Regions from separate parts of the Roseburia hominis A2-183 genome, predicted to be linked through region 1. Evidence: predicted binding sites of a transcription regulator. Region 1 holds the regulator's gene; the other holds the start of a gene.
What was found. Region 1 encodes HrcA, which represses chaperone genes, less so after heat shock. Its sites were predicted from a motif close to TGTTAGCACTCNNNNNNNNNGAGTGCTAACA; they were not measured.
Positions count from the first base shown of each region.

Region 2: groES (co-chaperone GroES) is a predicted target of HrcA. The motif match lies at 1,863-1,893, and genes of this name have one in related genera.

Region 1 covers NC_015977.1:1,083,331-1,087,155, reverse strand. Annotated here, with positions in the region: gene dnaK (molecular chaperone DnaK) at 1-821, opposite strand, end outside; gene grpE (nucleotide exchange factor GrpE) at 930-1,589, opposite strand; gene hrcA (heat-inducible transcriptional repressor HrcA) at 1,603-2,655, opposite strand; gene RHOM_RS04890 (J domain-containing protein) at 2,942-3,580, opposite strand; gene RHOM_RS04885 (DUF5685 family protein) at 3,596-3,825, opposite strand, start outside.
Region 2 covers NC_015977.1:2,031,070-2,034,894, forward strand. Annotated here, with positions in the region: gene groL (chaperonin GroEL) at 1-1,469, opposite strand, end outside; gene groES (co-chaperone GroES) at 1,530-1,814, opposite strand; gene RHOM_RS09130 (DUF2974 domain-containing protein) at 2,048-3,175, opposite strand; gene RHOM_RS09135 (Cof-type HAD-IIB family hydrolase) at 3,216-3,825, opposite strand, start outside.

The DNA of each region.
Region 1 (3,825 bases):
GCTCTGGTCAGGTTCATATCAAAATGCTTCGGTCCCTCAGCAGTTGCTGTGATGAACGGAAGGTTGATGTTGGTTGTGGTTGCGGAAGAAAGCTCTTTCTTTGCCTTCTCAGCTGCTTCCTTTAATCTCTGAAGTGCCATCTTATCTGTGGATAAGTCTACGCCCTCTGCCTTCTTGAACTCATCGATCATCCACTGTGTCACTCTGTTATCGAAGTCATCACCGCCAAGGTGTGTATCACCGTTTGTAGAAAGTACCTCGATGACACCATCACCGATCTCGATAATAGATACATCGAATGTACCACCGCCGAGATCGTATACCATGATCTTCTGCTCTTTCTCATTGTCAAGACCGTAAGCAAGTGCTGCTGCTGTCGGCTCGTTGATGATACGCTTTACATCCAGTCCTGCGATCTTACCTGCATCCTTGGTTGCCTGACGCTGTGCGTCGTTGAAGTAAGCCGGAACCGTGATGACTGCTTCTGTTACTTTCTCTCCGAGGTATCCTTCCGCATCTGCCTTTAACTTCTGCAGAATCATTGCGGAAATCTGCTGCGGAGAATACTGTTTGTCATCGATTGCTACCTTGTAATCGGTTCCCATATGTCTCTTAATGGAAGAGATTGTCTTCTCTGCGTTGGTGACTGCCTGACGCTTTGCTGGCTCACCGACGAGTCTCTCACCGGTCTTCGTAAATGCTACGATAGACGGTGTTGTTCTTGCGCCTTCCTGGTTGGCGATAACGGTAGGTTTTCCACCTTCCATCACTGCTACACAGCTGTTTGTTGTTCCTAAATCAATTCCGATAATTTTTCCCATGATAGATTCCTCCTCATCATATTCTAAAAACAAATTTGTTACTTTTGCTGCATTTATATTAACGCGGACATCTTACGATGCCGGCACGTCTGACTGATAAAACGGCTGCTATGATACCACTGCAACCATGCTGTGGCGCACAACAGAATCCTTATACATATAACCCTTCTGTAACTCCTGTGCGACCACTCCGGAATCGTACTCCTCGCTTTCCACCTGCATCACTGCATTGTGGAAGTTCGGATCAAATTCCTGACCGACTGCCTCGATCGGCTTTACTCCGCTTGCATCAAGCTCGGTAAGCATCTGTCTGTATACTTTATCCATCCCGACGACAAACGCATCTTCTCGCTGCTCCTCCGGTACTGCTGCCAGTCCTCTCTCAAAATTGTCAATCACCGGAAGGATCTTCTCAATGATACTTTTTGCTCCCATATCGTACATCTGTGTTTTTTCTTTCTCTGTGCGCTTACGGAAGTTGTCGAATTCTGCCATCTGACGTTTTAATTTATCATTCAGTTCCTCGATCTGTTCGTCTTTTTTATCTTTCTTTTTCTTAAAGAATCCCTTCTTCTCATCGGCAGGTGCTTCCTGTCCGTCCTCTGCCTCAGATTCCTCTGTCTCTTCTGCCTGCTCGCCGGATTCAGCTGTTTCTGTTTCAGCCTCTGTCTCCTCCGCCTCGCTTACCTCTTCTGCCTGCTTCTCTGCGGCATCTTTTTCAAGATCCTCTAATACTTCTTCCATCATTTCTTCTTTTTTCTCTGCCATTCCAATCCTCCATCTATGTCTCACCTTTTGGTCTGTCCAAAATTCCATCGAGAGAATTCTTCAATACCTTCAGGTTATCCATGACTTTCTCATAATCCATTCGCTTCGGTCCTACAATACCGATGGTTCCGCGAATCCCTTCTCCCAATTCATAGGTTGCTGTAACCACGCTGCAGTCCTTCATCGTCTGAATCGGGCTTTCATTTCCTATATAAACCTGAATCCCTGTGCTCTTATCTTCCAACAGGTTCTCAGTGACAAGTGATGCAAGCTGCTGCTTCTCCTCAAATGTGGAGATCAGTTCACTCGCTTTTTCTGTGGAATCACTTAACTCCGGGTATTTGAACAGGTTCGTTGTCCCGCTCGTATAGATCCGGATATCCTCATCCTGTCCCATCGTCTCTGCCACGGTATCCAGCACATCACTGATGATGTCGCTGTGGATTCCCGCCTGCTCCTTCAACTTGGCGATCGTGCCGAGATTGATATCCTGCAAGGCAAGACCGTTGAGATTCGAGTTCAGCAGAATATTTAACTTCAGCATCGTCTCATTGTCGATCGGCTCGGATACTGGAATAATCTTGTTCTTGACCAGATTACCCTCCGTGACAATCACTGCCAGTATCTGTTCTTCATTCACATTGGAAAGCTGTATGAACTTTACCTTGTTGCGGTGGTAGCTCGGTGCCGACACCATCGTCGCATAGTTGGTATTTGCCGCCAGCATCTTTGCCACCTGCTGAAGAACCTGATCTACTTTTTCCGTGTGTTCAATGACGAACTTCTTCATGTCATCTACCTCACGGTTCTTCTCTTCCATCAGGTGATCTACATAAAACCGATACCCCTTATCGGAAGGAATACGTCCTGCGGAAGTATGCGGCTGCAGGATATAACCCAGTTCCTCCAGGTCTGCCATCTCATTGCGGATGGTCGCAGAACTCAGATTCAGATCTGTATATTTTGAAATGGTTCTCGACCCAACCGGCTCGCCTGTCTCCAGATAATTGCGGATGATCGCATCTAAAATTTTTACTTTACGTTCATCTAATTCCATCTCGTCCATCGCTGGTCTCCTGCTGCTTTTCCTGCAGTTCCTTTTGTCTTATTAGCACTCGTTGCTATGGAGTGCTAACACCTTACGTACTTAAGATAGCACCAACCTATTTCTTTGTCAACAGGATTTTTCATAAAAGTTGTGTTTTATTTGTGATTTTATAGTTTGTTTATAAATAGAAAAAATCCTCCGAAGGTTCCATGTCCTCCGGAGGATTCCCGCATCACTTTCTTCTATTATAATAGAATACACATTTCTCTCCATCTATATCCGCCCGTCAGGCGGAAAACTTCCGCTAAAACGGTCGGAAACAGCAACAGTTGCAGAGGAGATCCAGACAGAGCAGGCTTAAGCACCAGTTCCCTGCGCTCGCATACGGTCTGTCGTAGTCACTTCCCATGCTGGTATACCATGTGCCGCCATACTGAAGATGCTGTAAAAACTGCCGGTATTCCATATTGCTCGGCTCCATCTCCACCGCACGCTTTGCGTGTTCCATCGCGTTGATGTTATTGCCCATGCCCTGATTGGCAATCGCGCTGAAATAGTACCAGCGCGCCCGGCGTTCCCCAAACGGAATTCCGTTCAGCACATTCAACGCCTCCACATAGTGTCTGCTTGCAATATAATTTGCAGCCGCCTGCATCTTCGGCGATTCATTCTGACCGAATCCATGGCTGCCGGCGTAACTGTAACCGCCGGAATTGCTGCTGTAGCCGCCGCCATAACCGTATCCACCGCCCTGCTGCTTCTCCTTCATGATCTGGTCATATGCCTGCTGTACTTCCTTAAAATGCTCCTCAGCCTCATCCCTGTTCGGATTGTTCACATTCGCATCTGGATGGTATTTTCTGCTGAGTGCTCTGTATGCCTTTTTTATCTCTTCATCTGAGGCTCCCCGCGATACGCCGAGCACCTGATATGGATCTGTCATATATGTGTAACCTCGCTATTTGCGCGCTTTTTTCTTATTCTTCTCTTCCGCCTTGCGTTTTTTCAGCTGAAGATACTCGTATTTTGACCATACGCCGGAATACAGCACATTCCGCAGTATATCCGCATGTAATAAAATCGGAAGGCGCTCAAACGACTTGGCGCACTCGGACATCATGCTCGTGAGCAGCAGACGGCAGAGCGTATCCATGTCATCCGCACTCTCCCGCATCGCATAGACGAGTG
Region 2 (3,825 bases), 950 kb from region 1:
TGCTCTACCATGTCTACATACTGCTCCGTTGCTGCGTTAAATCCAACGCCTGCCGGAGATTCTTTTACTTTATTGATGATGACTGCGCCCTCTAATCCTGCATTTGCGGAAATGTAGTACAGCGGAGCCTCCAATGCCTTTAAGATAACCTTCGCACCGGTCTTCTCATCGCCCTCAAGCGTATCTGCGAGTGCTGCCACATCCTTGGTTGCATGAATGTATGCGGAACCGCCTCCTGCAATGATGCCTTCCTCGACTGCTGCTCTCGTTGCGTTTAACGCATCTTCCATACGAAGCTTTGCTTCCTTCATCTCCGTCTCAGTTGCTGCGCCGACACGGATCACTGCTACGCCGCCTGCAAGCTTTGCAAGACGCTCCTGTAACTTCTCCTTGTCGAACTCGGAAGTTGTCTCCTCGATCTGACCGCGGATCTGGTGGATTCTCGCCTGAATAGCGTCCTTATTGCCTGCACCGTCCACGATTACCGTGTTCTCCTTCTGAACTTTAACGGATTTTGCACGTCCGAGCTGATCCATTGTGGTATCCTTAAGCTCTAATCCGAGATCGGAGCTGATAACCTGACCGCCGGTTAAGATTGCGATATCCTCGAGCATTGCCTTTCTTCTATCGCCGTAGCCCGGAGCCTTGACTGCCACTACATTGAAAGTACCACGCAGTTTGTTGACGATCAATGTTGTAAGTGCCTCGCCCTCGATGTCCTCAGCGATGATGAGAAGTCTTGCGCCGCTCTGTACGATCTGCTCTAATAACGGCAGGATCTCCTGAATGTTGCTGATCTTCTTATCTGTGATTAAGATATACGGATCATCCAGAACCGCTTCCATTTTATCCATATCGGTGCACATATATGCGGATACATATCCACGGTCAAACTGCATACCTTCTACCAGATCAAGCTCTGTCTGCATGGTCTTGGACTCCTCGATGGTGATAACGCCATCGTTAGATACCTTCTCCATCGCATCTGCTACCATGTTGCCGACTTCCTCGTCACCTGCAGAGATAGCTGCAACTTTTGCGATCTGATCTTTTCCTTTTACTTTGGAAGACATTGCAAGGATGGACTCCACTGCCTTGTCTGTTGCCTTCTTCATACCGCGGCGAAGCACGATCGGGTTGGCGCCTGCCTCCAGATTCTTCATACCTTCCTGGATCATTGCCTGTGCAAGTACGGTTGCGGTTGTGGTACCGTCACCGGCAACATCGTTGGTCTTGGTTGCAACTTCCTTGACGAGCTGTGCTCCCATGTTCTCGAATGCATCCTCAAGCTCGATCTCCTTTGCGATCGTCACACCATCGTTGGTGATAAGTGGTGCTCCGTAGGACTTGTCGAGTACGACGTTTCTTCCTTTCGGTCCGAGTGTTACTCTGACGGTATTTGCCAGCTTATCTACGCCGGCTCCTAATGCTGTTCTTGCCTCTGTTCCGTATTTGATTTCCTTTGCCATGACTGATCTACCTCTCTATCTCTTATTCTGATTCAAATTACAGGGATGCTTCCCAGCTGCTTATTCTACGACAGCCAGAATATCGCTCTGTCTTACAATGATGTATTCCTCTCCATCCAGCTTTACTTCTGTTCCTGCATATTTGGAATAGATGACCTTCTGTCCGGTCTTTACCTGCATGGTAACTTCCTTGCCGTCTACCATTCCGCCAGGACCTACGGCGATTACCTCTGCCTCCTGCGGCTTCTCCTGTGCGCTGCTGGTAAGAATAATACCAGACTTTGTGGTCTCCTCTGCCTCACACTGTTTTAATACAACTCTGTCACTCAATGGTACTAATTTCATTTTGTAGACCTCCTGTTTTATGATCTGAAATAATATCTTTCGTTTTGTTATTAGCACTCATTTCGTTTGAGTGCTAACCGATAGTGTTATAATAGTTTTTTAGCATGTGATCTGCAACCGGATATATTCCGGTATATTTGCATTTATATTGCTCTTTTCTCGTTTTTTCTTTTGTTTTCTTGTATTTTTATATTTTCATCCATTTTTTGTGATTTTATACTTTTTTTAGAAACTTACCGTCGCTTCTCTCCAACGACCTGTTTCACCGTTTTGCGGACAGTTTTATTTCCCTCCGACCACAGGAGTTTTAAGGCTTTTGCAAAGACCTTCTGGCTCTTCTCCGGCAGGTGGCTTTTCGCCTTCATCAGCTCCTGCACCGCCTTCCATTTGCTGTGGTAAAAATCATCCACCGTCTTAATGTCCGCCGCTTCAAGCATGCCGAATACCGTATCCACAATCTGTTCGCGTTCCTCCCCGTTCAGCTGGTAAATCCATGCCTTCATCGTCTCATCCAACATCAGGCTCTGGGCCGCCACCTCCCTGACATAGACAAAGGATGTGCCGAGCACCTCCCACGACATGGCATCGTGCTGCTGGATTCCACTGTTGGAACTGCGCACCACCTCATACGCCTCCTGGTGCTCCAAGAGCATTCCGACAATCGAAGATTCCGGCAGAATCGTGTGGATTTTCGGCAGTACGCGCTGGTATGCCGCGCCCTCTACAATATCCCTGCGGAACCCAGGTCCGTCGTTGCTGTAGACCGCAAGAATCCGGTCCTGCAGCCCGCTGCTGCAGTGGACTGCAGCATAGACAGCAAGATTTCCGCCCTTGGAGTGACCCCCGATGCGCACGGGGCAGCTGCCATCTCCAAGCATCTGTTCCACGTACGCAGCGGCTTTCAGCTGACCGGGCGTCTCCGAGAGGTATCCCATATTAAAATCCTCTCTCCACCCTGTGATCGTATTGTCCGTGCCGCGGAACGACACATAGATACTGCCATCCGGCAGCCCGGCGCACATGACCGCAAACTGTGACTGCTCCTCCTCACTGATGTCATTGACGTAACCCCAGAGCTTCACGTCACGAAAACGCTCTGTTTTCGCCATCTTCTCCAAAACAAACGGCGCCGCCTTTGTCATTGACACCCGCGCAAGGATCTCCTCCCTGCTGTTCTGCTCCCAGAACGCGGCGGATGCCTCCGCAAGCGTGACTGCCTCCGCCTCGCTCTGCCCGGTCACAATCCCGTCAAACGAAGTATATACCAGCTCCGCAAAAAGCAGATTATCCACCTCGTTAAATCCGGACGCGGTGAAAGTCAGATCCCCCCGCCAGTCCAGATAATCCATCATGTTTGCCATCCCGCTCCTCCTTCTCTTCCCGCTGCAATCCCGTTGCTTCCTATCCGATCAGCCCATAGTGCTTCAGTCCGTTTTTAATTCCATGATTCATAATATCGGTCGTCACATACTCCGCGGCAGCCTTCGCCGCAGATGCCCCGTTTCCCATGGCGATGCCATGTCCCACATAGGTGAGCATCTCCAGATCATTCGTGCTGTCGCCGAACGCATACGTATTCTCCCTGGCAACCCCAAGTATGTCACATACCTGCGCTATTCCGGTCGCCTTGGTGTAGCCCTTCGGCACCACTTCAATCAGCTGCGGATTGTGTTCAATCACATCAAAATGCGGCACCAGCTCCGCTTCCACCGCACGCACGCTCGCCCCGTTCATATAAGCGCTCAATTTGTTGATCTCATACTCCGTCTGCCCGCGGATCTCCCGCACATCCTCTCCCAGTTCCCTGCGAAGGTACTGGATAAACGGATCTTCCTTAAAATCTTCCCCGTTTGCGTAGATATAATGCGGTCCCTCCAGCACCGCTTCCATGTGGTATGCCTCAATGACACGTAGAAGTTCCTCCGCTTCTTCAGGCGTAAGCAGCCTCTCGCACACCTTCTTTCCTTCATATTCAATATGTGTGCCGCACGCCGCCACAATCCCGTCAAAC